2 regions of the Oscillibacter sp. GMB15532 genome follow, and region 2 is predicted to be linked to the other one. Evidence: riboswitches for the same ligand, from Rfam matches in the RefSeq annotation. Region 2 holds a riboswitch; the other holds the start of a gene.
The links. A riboswitch is a leader RNA that binds a small molecule or an ion and turns the genes downstream of it on or off. The one in region 2 is predicted to bind cyclic di-GMP.

Region 1: it holds a riboswitch for cyclic di-GMP, as region 2 does, so the genes downstream of both, ABVS15_RS11145 (CAP domain-containing protein) here and ABVS15_RS12245 (RNA polymerase sigma factor) in region 2, are expected to answer to the same signal.

The regions. Positions count from the first base shown of each region.
Region 1 covers NZ_JBEVTO010000008.1:136,166-141,800, reverse strand. The annotation lists gene ABVS15_RS11160 (replication-associated recombination protein A) at 1-388, opposite strand, end outside; gene ABVS15_RS11155 (methyl-accepting chemotaxis protein) at 655-2,517, opposite strand; gene ABVS15_RS11150 (helix-turn-helix domain-containing protein) at 2,776-3,138, shown strand; gene ABVS15_RS11145 (CAP domain-containing protein) at 3,263-3,808, opposite strand; cyclic di-GMP riboswitch class I at 3,918-4,005, opposite strand; gene ABVS15_RS11140 (class D sortase) at 4,118-4,816, opposite strand; gene ABVS15_RS11135 (SpaA isopeptide-forming pilin-related protein) at 5,217-5,635, shown strand, end outside.
Region 2 covers NZ_JBEVTO010000010.1:40,587-46,221, forward strand. The annotation lists gene ABVS15_RS12240 (S-layer homology domain-containing protein) at 1-2,879, shown strand, start outside; cyclic di-GMP riboswitch class I at 2,896-2,987, shown strand; gene ABVS15_RS12245 (RNA polymerase sigma factor) at 3,399-3,893, shown strand; gene ABVS15_RS12250 (ATP-dependent DNA helicase) at 4,447-5,635, shown strand, end outside.

The sequences.
Region 1 (5,635 bases), on a different contig from region 2:
TAGAGGCAATCAGGGTGATCTGCCCGTTTTCCATAAACTCCAGCAAACTCTGCTGCTGCTTCTTGTTGAAATACTGTATCTCGTCCAGATACAGCAGAATCCCCCCCGGGGCCAGCAGCGTCCCCACGTTTGCAATGACCTCCTTCACATCTTGAAGGCTGGCGGTGGTGGCGTTGAGTCGGTAGAGCGTTTTCTGTGTTTTCTCCGCGATAATGTTTGCCACGGTGGTCTTGCCGGTCCCGGAGGGCCCGTAAAACACCATATTGGTGGAGGTCCCGCTTTCAATCAGGCGGCGAAGCACCGCACCAGGCCCCAAAAGGTGCTTTTGCCCCACCACCTCGTCGATGGTCCCGGGCCGTATTTCATCCGCCAATGGGCGCTGCTGCAAGGCGCTCCCCCCTTCCATGTCCGCCTTTCGGCGGCACTGTTTTTCGCCCTCCCACCATACCACACGCCACGTAAAATTGCAAGATTTCCTAAGACGGCACACGCACCAAACAACAAAAACCCGTTTCCGGTTGGAAACGGGTTTTTGTGATACATTTCTGTGCAAAAGACGTATTCTAAGTACTTTGTAAGAAAACCGGGCGCTCATTTTTCAAAGCAATGGCCAGACCCGAAAGTCCGCGCCCGCGGCTCTCCGTTTCCTTTGCGTCAATATTTTCCCGCGGGTAAATTGGCAGGCGTGGCCTTGCTTTCCATGTCCGCATCGGGAGCCGCTGCACCGTCGGCATTGGGGGCCGCTCCGTCCGCATCGGACATGCCGTCCCCGTCGGACGCATCGGACGTCGGGGTGCTTTCCACGTCCCGGAGGAAGTCGACTCTCTCCTCTTTTAACTTGAACCGACCCACTTCCTGACGCAGGGTGACTGCTTGAGCGGACATCTCCTCGCTGGTGGCGGAGTTTTCCTCCGCTGTGGCGGCGTTGGTCTGCACCACGGCAGAAATCTGGTTCAGCCCGTCCCGAATTTGCTCAATGGAGTCAGTTTGCTGCATGGAAGCCTGTTCAATCAGGCCAAAGCTCTCGGCCACCTTTTGTGCGCTTACTTCTGTGTTGCGCAGCTCCAGCGCCGTCTTCTCGGTGATTTCCGTTCCCCGGGCCACAGTGGCCACGGCAACTCCAATCAGATCCGCCGTCCGGCGGGCGGCCTCGGCAGATTTTCCGGCAAGGTTGCGCACCTCGTCGGCCACAACGGCGAAGCCCTTGCCCGCGTTGCCTGCCCGGGCAGCCTCGATGGCGGCATTCAGCGCCAGAATGTTGGTCTGGAAAGCAATGTCTTCAATGACCTTGGTAATGCTCACAATCTGGTTGGAGGATGTGCTGATTTCTCCAATTGCCGTGGAGAGCTGGTGCATATATTCGTTGCTCCCCTTCACTCCTCCGACGGCCTGCTCAATATGTCCGGCGGCAGTCTTGATGGTAGCAAGGTTATTCTCAGCCTGTTCGGCAACCTGCGCAATCGAGGCGTTCAGCTCCTCGACAGTGGCCGCCTGCTCGGTGGAGCCGCTGGCCAGCGCCTGCGCCCCGCCGGACACCTGATCGGCGCCGACCGTCACCTGCTCCGCCGCCGTACTGACACCCCGCAGCACAACACTGAGCTTGTCCCTCATTTTCCGGGTGTTGTCCAGCAGCGGACGGTAATCACCCGTATAGATTTCGTCCGACGAGGAGTCAATCGCAAAATTGCCGTCGGCAAATGCCTCCAGTCCGCGGGAAAGATCTTCGATAATGGCCTTGAGCGTCTCAGACATGTTGGTGAAGCTTCGACCCAGCATTCCAGTCTCATCCTTGGATTTGATCGCCACATCGATATTGAAGTCGCCCTTTGCAAGCCTGTCGGCAGCCTCCACGACTTTATTCAGCGGCTTGCTGATACCGCGGGCAAGCAGCACTCCAAGCGTAATAGCCACCACCAGCGCGACCAGCATCACGGACAGCATAATCAGATTGGAGATTTTCGCAAGCTGATCGTTCTCCGCCGCCCTTTCCGCCGCCTGATTGGAGTTATACTCATAGATTTTCGTAAACGAATCCATCAGGCTGCCGCTCACCGCGTTCGCTTCCACCAGCAAAACGCGCCGCACATGGTCATACTGGCCCACCTTTGCATAGGAAAGGCCCTGCTGCATATAAGTCTTGAAATCCACCCAGTCTGATTTCAGGTCAAAAAACAGTTCCTGATCGGCATCTTCGGAGATGCCCGCCTCATAGTTGGCCATGTCCTCTTCAATGATTTTAAGAAGTGCCTCGCATTCTTTTACGTAATTGTCTCTCAGCGAGTCAGCCTGCATCAGCAGCATTTCGGCCACGTTGTACCGAATCCGCTGATAAGAAGTATTGGCGTCCCCCGAATACAAAACCGCCATGGTGTTTTTCTCGTAGAGCATTCTGCCCGACTTTGCTAACGCATTGATATTCATAAGTCCAACGATGCCAACCGCGCCCGCAATAAGCGCTATGGCCAAGAAGCCTGCCACCAATTTCGTGGAAATTTTCATGTTTGCGATCCGTCCCATAAATAATATCCCCTTCCATGCAGTTGAAATGCGCTTTTTTCTCTCTAAATTTGCGTGTCTATTTTTATAATGCCTGAAAACGCGGAACCTTTTGGGCTCGGCCTCGTCCCTTAACTGCCCGGCTCTCAATTTTCCTGCATACACGCCAGATATTATGAACATCTTAAAGGCGTAATCTTGTTGACATTAAACTTATAGATTGTATATATCAATATATTTACCATTGTTTTGATATGATTTTCGACAGAGGTGCAATGCATGAGGACAACAATAGAAATTCTTCGCGGACTGCGTGAAGACAAAGATTTAAAGCAATCCGACATTGCCGGCTTAATTGGTACCACGCAGCAGCAATATTCCAAGTATGAGATGGGAGGAAGCGATCTTCCGATCCGGGCGCTGGTCATTTTGGCCGACTACTATGACGTATCGACAGATTATCTTTTGGGAAGAACCGACTGCAAAGACGGCCTTTCCGCCCTGAAGGAGCAGATAATCGACGGTACAACAGCAGGTGGGCTTCTCTCTTACGTCCTGTCCCTGGGGGCAGGCGGGAGACGGGCGGTACTGGAATACGTCTACTTGCAGCGTCTCAAGGAAAAATACGGTAGAAAAAAGTAGATCCACCGTTTTTCACCAGTTTTTCAAATCAAAAACCACGCGGTCCGCGTGGTTTTTCGAGCTCGAAAAACGGCATAGCGCCAAGCGGACGCTATGCCGTTTAAATCCGAAAGGCTCCTGCTCCTCAACTCTCCGAAGGGGTGAGGAACATGAGTGCGGCATGGATTGTACCGGCGCTGTTTTTGAAAAACCCGAGCTCGGCAACTGTAAATTTTTCACTGAGAATGTTGGCCCTGTGTGTCTTGGACTCCATCCAAGCCTTCACCAGTTCGTCCGGCGTTTTATGTCCCTTGCCCAGATTTTCGCCGACCTTGATAAACGTGACGTCCTCGTCTGTAAATGCCGTGGAAACGGACCGTCCGTCCGGTCTTTCGTGGGCAAACTTGGCGGCGCTTTCCTCGGCGCGTACAGCCGCAACCTCGGCCAGCTCAGCGTCTGCTTCAAAGGGTTCCAGCTCTTGCTTGGCGCGCTCCTCGTTGACCAGGCGCAGCACCTCGGCGGAAAATTCTTCGGCAGTGAGGGTTTTGTCTTCCTTTTTCTCCGCAGCAGCGGTGGAGGATGTATTCATATTCGTTCCCTTTTCCCAGGAAGCAGCCTGCGCCGGAACGGCAAGCGCGGCGGTAAGAGCAGCGGCGGCAAGAACCGCCCAAAATTTCTTCAGCCTTCTCACGATTAAAAACTCCCTTCCGCAAGAAGTTGAAATCGTGCCTAAAAGAAAAGCGAGTCTCTTTTTGATTGCTACCAAAAAGGACTCACTAAATTCCTAATGAGACATCAATTTCGGCAGCCCGGCTATCATAGTTTTTTCAAAACCTTAGACCCGTGGCTTTGCGTCCCATCCTTTCGGATGGTTTGCTATTATCGTTCTGTGTATCATATTCGTATATATGCGTTTTCTAAAGTATACGCGACTTTGTGTCAAAATGCAAGGCTTTTTGAAAAATCTTTTAAAAAATTTTCCTTTTTTGTCCCTTCCAAATCAGGACGCGGAGGGATTTACGCCGGTGTCGGTCAGCCGCGCACGGACAACCAGCCGGTGGCTGGACACCAAATAGGGCGTGCAGGTGATGAGTGTGAGTGTGTCCGTCTCCCCGGGGATGTCGGAAAGCACCCATGTTTCCTCAGGCAGCACGCTGAAAGACTCATAAACTGTATAGGTATACAGCGTCTCCCCCTCACCAAGGGTGATCTTGTCTCCCTCCCTCAGCTTGTCCAGATACCGGAAGGGACTGGGCCGATGTCCCGCGATGGCACAGTTGCCCTCCTGCCCCAGGCCCGCTGTTCCCACCACATGACCCACGCCGTAGCGCATCTGCCGCCCGGTGCCCTCCAGTACATGCTGCGACACGCCAAGTGATGGAATTTTGAGAATCCCCAGCCGGACATAAGCCTCCGGCGGCCCGTCCTCCGTCTCCTCCCCGGGAAGAATTCCACTCTCGTCCTCCGGCACAGGCTCGGCTTCATCGGTGAGAAGACTGTCCGCATCCTCGCCGGTCAGAACAATGGGGGCAGGGTCCGGCAGCGCTTCGGGGACAACCCCGAACAGCCGCCCCCATGGATAATCCGCCGCCTCTATGGCCACGGCCACAGCCACCAGCACAAGGCCCAGCACCATCATCAGGCGCGGGCCTCTTCGGCGCTTTTCAGTGCTTTTCCCCATCGTCTCTCCCTCTGTCATTCGTATTTTCCGTAAGCGTGCTTCTTTCGCCCAGGCGGCAAAGCAAAGCGGCATGTCCGGCAGGACGCCGCAACAGTGACACATTTTGTCGGTTTTCTCTCCCTCCGCAGAGGGGGTCCACAAATTTTATCATACCCGTTCCAGTGTTTCAACTTTGGAAAAGGCATTTATTTTTCTTCCATATCAAACACCTTTTCGGATAATGCTATATACCCGCGTTTTACTTCCCCTTTCGCCTCTTTTTTTGCGGTTCATATATTAGACTTTAAAAAATCCGAGCTTTCCGGCAAAAGCCGTTTTCAATAGATACCCCGGCCGAACACAGCATCTGGCCTTCGCCGCCGTGCGGCGACATAATTTTAAGAAATTTTGTGGGATTCACAGAGAAGGAGATTGTTGTATGAGAGTACGAAACACGAGAGCACGAAAAGGGAAGTCATTTTCCCTGCTGATGGCAGTGCTGCTGGCCATGCAGCTGCTGCCGCTGAACTTTGTTCAGGCTGTTCAGGAGTCGCCGTCCGGAGGATCGATGATGATGCCTCTTGTCGCAGGGGGCTCCCTAAAGGACCTTACTGATACGAAGTATCTGGTCATTCACGAAAATGATTATACCCCGTCGGAACAGAAAAGCGAAATCAAAATTACCGACCCCGCCACCGGTAACGAAATTCCGCCCACAAGCAGCGGCTCTTCCGGCATTTATTACAACGCCCCCTCCGGCGCAAATTTGATGCTGAAGCTGGGCTTCCATCTGGAGGAAGGCGAATCCGGCGTTATGACCTATGACTACGAGGAGGGCGACTTTTTCGACTTCCGGCT
Region 2 (5,635 bases):
GCGGCGGCGGCGTGGCAAACGAGGGCAGTTTCACCATGAGCGGCGGCAGTATCACAGGCAACACCGTAGCCGAAGGCGGCGCGGGCGGCGGTGTGTTTGCCGAAGGGATGACGCTGTCCGGTAATGTGAATATCTCCGGCAACACAGTCGGCGCGGCGAGCGACAATGTTGCGCTGATGAGTGTTGGCAGCGGTATTGCTTTTATCGGCATTACTGAAGCGTTCACATGCAGCACAGCAATCGGCGTAAGCCTCGTTAATATAAATTTTAATACTTATGCGGTTACTCGCCAAGAGGGTGTGTTCACCGAGGGAAATACCGTTAACAACAGCGCTTACATCTCAAAATTCGTCAGTGACAACAGCGGCTTTGCCGTTATTGCGCAAAACGGTCAGCTCAAGCTGGCGGCGGCGAAGGCAATCGCCAAGGAAGACACCTCAAACGGCAGCTTCACAGTGAGGGTAAACGGCAATGAGGTTTCCTCCGCGACAGAGGGGCAGACGGTCACCGTCACGCCCGCCGCAAGCAGCGGTTATGAATTAGACACCATTTCGGTTTATAAAACCGGGGATTCAGACACAACAGTGACGGTTACAAACGGCAGCTTCACCATGCCCGCATATGGGGTGACGGTCAATGTTACCTTTCGGGAAAGCAGCGTTCCTGCCTACACCATCAGTGGAACGATCAAGGGCAGCGATACCGGCGCGGGTATCCCCGCAAGCTTGCAGCTCAAGGACGGCGGCGGAAATGTACTCGGCACGACAACGGCGGCAAACGGCAGCTACAGCTTTACCGGAGTACCCGCCGGAAGCTATACTGTCGCGGTTAGCTGCACGGGTTATGACAGCGGCACAATCACAGGTATTACGGTATCAACCGCCAATCTTACTGGCAAGAATTTGACGCTGACCAAAAGCATCTCCGGTCTTACCGACGCGCAAAAGCTTGCCGCAGCCAAGGCAGCGATTATGGCGGCAATCAACCGGATGTCATTCTCCAACAGTACAACGGCGGCGGATATTTTAAGTGTCGCACAAGCCGCTTCACTCTATGGTGTGACCGTGGCATGGGATAACACGAATGAATTTACAAAAACGCAGGCGACCACCTCTGCAACAGGCTCTATCAGGGGCACCTTCCAACTGGTACTTAACCAAGAGAGCGACAGTATCGGGATCGACGCAGCTATCGCCAAGCTATCCACAAACGGTGATAACGGCGGTGGCGGCTCCGATAGCGGCGGTTCCACAACCTCTCCGTCTACCAAGCCCACTGAGCCGGTCACCGGCAGCACGGAAAACAAGGCCACGGTGGACAATATGGGCAACGCCAATGTTGGCCTGACCGACAAAAACATCACCGACGCCATTGCGGACGCAAAGGCTGCCGCAGCGAAAAAAGGCGTGAACGCAGGCGATATTACGGCAGTCATTCATGTCACCACAGGCGGCAAGGACGCAAACACTGTGACAGTCAATTTGCCCAAGACTACACAGGAGCAAGTCATCGGCAACAGGATTGCCAGCGTTCAGCTTGCTATTGATCGCCCTGATCTTACCATCGGCATTGACCTTGCGGCGGTGACGGAGATCAACCGCCAGGCAAAGGCCGACGTCCAGCTTTCCGCTACCCGCATGGACAATGCAAAGCTGACCGGCGATGCAAAGACCGCCATCGGCAACCGTCCCGCATATGACCTTAAGACAACCTACGGCAGCGGAAAATCCGTGACCGATTTTGGCAAGGGCAGTGTCAGCGTGGAGATTCCTTATACCCTGCAAAAAGGTGAGATTGCAGGTAACGTCTACGCCGTCTATGTGGACGCAAAAGGCAAAGTGACCTACCTCACCGATTCCAGCTACGATGCAAAGCGCGGAACGGTGGTGTTTTCCACCAACCACTTCTCCACTTACGGCGTAGCCTACAAAGCCAGCTTTAACTTTACTGACATCGCCGGTCATTGGGCAAAGGACGATATTCTCTTTGTCGCAAACCGCGGCCTTATGACCGGCACCAGCGCCACCACGTTCAATCCCAACGGTTCTATGACACGGGGTATGTTTGTAACAGCACTCGGACGTTTGGCAAATGCCGACATCAGCGCCTATAAGCAGTCGAGCTTCACTGACGTAAAGGCTGACGCTTACTACATGGGATATATCGAATGGGGTGTGAAAAACAATATTCTCGTCGGTATTGGCGGAGGTAAGTTCAACCCGGACGGTCTTGTGACTCGTGAGCAGATGGCGGTTATGATGGACAGATATGCCACGTCTATCGGCTTTAAGCTGCCGGAGGTTCACGCACAGAACACCTTTGCTGACAATACCAAAATTGGCGCGTGGGCGGCTCCTTCCGTAAAACGCATCCAGATGGCGGGTATCATCCAAGGCAAAAACAATAACTTTTACGATCCGCAGGGAACGGCCACCCGTGCCGAGGTTTCGGCAGTGCTGCGGCGCTTTGTGGAGCTGACGGTTTTCAGTGATACTGCGCAGGGCTGGGTAAAAAATGATTCTGGCCAGTGGATGTTCTTTAAAAATGGAAAAGCTCTCACCGGATGGCAGACTATTAATGGCAAGGTCTACTGTTTTGACAGCATTGGCGGTGCCTTCGCAAGCGGCTGGAAGCAAAACGCAAAAGGCGAATGGTTCTTCCTGTCGTCAGACGGCAGTGCCGTCACAGGCTGGAAAGACATTGGAGCGAGCGGAAATTCAAAGCGCTATTATTTTGATACCCATGGTGTCATGATTGCTGGCAAATGGCTTCAGATTGACGGAAAATGGTATTACTTTTATGCCGACGGCTCTCTTGCCAAGAGGACCAAGGTCGATGGTTATGAGGTTGATAAAAATGGCGTGAGAAAGGCCAAGTAACCAAGACAACAGAATATATTGCCAAGGGCAAACACGGTGAAAACCGTGGGCGCAAAGCTACAGGGTCTAAGGCGTTTCATAAAGCGCTACGATAGCCTGGCTGCCAAAAACCGCGCAGGGCGTGCCCTCTCCAAACAGAGGGCACGCCCTTGCTATTTCTTACGGATTTTGACGGATTATTGGGATATCGGGATACCGGCTTTCGCTTGCTCTGGCGAAAGGGGTATCTCTATGGAAAACAACAACTGCCCTCTCACATGGAGGTGTAGATAAAGACGGTGCAATCCGTCTATGCCGCCCTCTACATATACAATTTCATAAGTCTATTCTAAAAAAGTCAGCATTTTGCCATTGGCAATCTGCTGACTTTTTTTATTCGACAAGAAAATATAAACCCCGACCGGTATTTACATACTTTTACAATTTATCTCTCGATCAGGCAAACACGCTTTTACATTGTCGTTCCCCGCCCTCCGGACCTTGAATTTCACAAAAATTCAGAGTTCGGAGGAAAGGAACATGAAAAATTACAAGGAAAGTGATTATGCCCTCAACAAGTACAGTGAGGGGATTGTATATAAATTTGCCGACCGTGTCCGTTTGGAGATCACTTTAGAGGATTATCTGGCGGAAAACCCCGGCAAGACGGCGGAGGACTTTCGGGAGCTGAAAGCCCTGTCGGATGAAATCTATCACCGGCAAGTCGTACACGAACATCGGACAAGCCGTCTGGATGTGACTATAAACGGGCTGGAGGAAACCGAACCGCTTTCCGCGCCGCCCCCCGATACCATGCTGATACATAATGCCGAGAAAAACAAGGCATTGAAAGCTGCCCGGCAGCTTCTGGACAGTGGGCAGCTGACCGAAACACAAAGGCGCAGGTTTATTCTGCATTTCTTTCAGGGATTGTCCATACGACAGATTTCGGAAAGGGAACAAGTTCACCAGCGGGCGGTTTGGGACAGTTTACAATGGGCTTCAAAAAAATTAAAAAAATTTTTTAAAGAGTGACTCGTCACCCCCCTCCTTTTTTGACATTAGGTGAAAGGTTCTTTTCGCCTTTCGCCTGTTCCTTGACAAATACCGGCCACGCTGTCGGTCATATCGGAGCATCGGGTACATTACCTCCCGCGCCGCGCGCCAGGACCGCCTGTTTCAGCATGAAGAAGCAGGTGCGAGCGCCCGCTTTCGGCATATGACGAAACCGGCAGACAAAAGGCACGGGAGCCATAATGATACTTTTCCTCACGGAACCCGCGAATTGGCTGCGCGGGGGAAGCGTCGCCCCGGCTGGGAAAGGCCGGGGGGAGCTTTCATGCGTGACACTTGCCGTCACGGCCCGATGCTGCCCCCCTCACATCCGGGAAGCGTGGTCAAATAGGATGTTTTTTAAAATAGCTACCGCTTAAATTGATTTGGTTTGGCGGCAGAGCTACTGCGGCGGGGCGGCCATGCACCATTGATCCGTTATGCCCAAGGGCAGCGGAATCGCCAAGTGTAATCGTGAGCCATGCGCCGCACCGCCGTACCACTGTGCCGCCAGACCCTTACAGGGGGAATACCTATGAATACGCCATACAACGATATATTACGGGAAATCAGCCGGGAGATACCGCCCGACATTGCCGCCCGTTTCCGGGGCGACGCCTTGTTCTTTGCCTATGGCTGCATCCTGCTGGAACGGGATACCGGAAAGGGCTATGTATACAAAGCCGTCAATCTGGAAACCGGCCGCTCCGCTACCATCAGCCGCAGAACCCGGCAGCTTGCCCTTTCCGGCGTTCCGGAAATTCTGGAAAGGCTCAAAGCCTCCGGCATAGCAGGCTCCGGCCGCTTTTGTGCGGAGATGCCGCCGGGCAGGAACCTGTTCCATGACCGGCTTGCTGAAATGATGGAGGATACCTTCCGCAGCCTGCTTCCGGCCCATGGCTACGGAATACGGGAAAAGCAGATCGAGCTTGCCGAACACATTTTAAATGCCATCGTCCGCCGAAACGTGTCGCTGGCCGAGGCTGAGGTGGGCACCGGGAAAACCCACGCCTATCTCATTGCCGCACTGCTTGCCAAGCGGGGGCGCGTCAACGACTTTTGGCTGCGGGGCAGTTACCCGAAGCAAAGCTACGCGCAGAGCGCACATATGCCGGTGGTGGTATCCACCTCCAGCATCGCCCTGCAAAATGCCGTTACCCGCGATTACCTGCCGGAGCTGTCCGGTATTCTTATGGAGCACAAGATCATTCAAAAGCCACTTACAGGCGCGATCCGCAAAGGCAAGGAGCATTATCTCTGTGAAAAAAAGCTGCTCACCTGCTATCAGAACGCGGACGATGCCACAAAGCAGATGCTGGAGCCGTTTCTTGCCTCCGGTTCCGCCGACCTTGCCGACGCGGAGGGGCTGACCGCCTATCTGAAACGGAAAATCTGTGTGTCGGGACGCTGCCCAAAGGACTGTAAAAACTTTGCATACTGCCGCTATCAGCAGTACCTGCGGCGGGCGCAATCCAATGAGATTGACGTGCAGGTGTGCAATCACAACTATTTTCTTGCTGACCTTCTGCACCGCACCAAGGGACAGCCTCCCCTTATCCCTCATTATCAGGCGGTTATCATCGACGAGGCTCACAAGTTTCTGGACGCCGCCCGGCAGATGTACGGTGTGCATCTTGATAACCATGCCATTCCTGCCATTACGGAAGAAATCCGCGGCTTTACCTACCGTCAGGGGGAAAGCGGCGTGCAGATTACAGACCTGG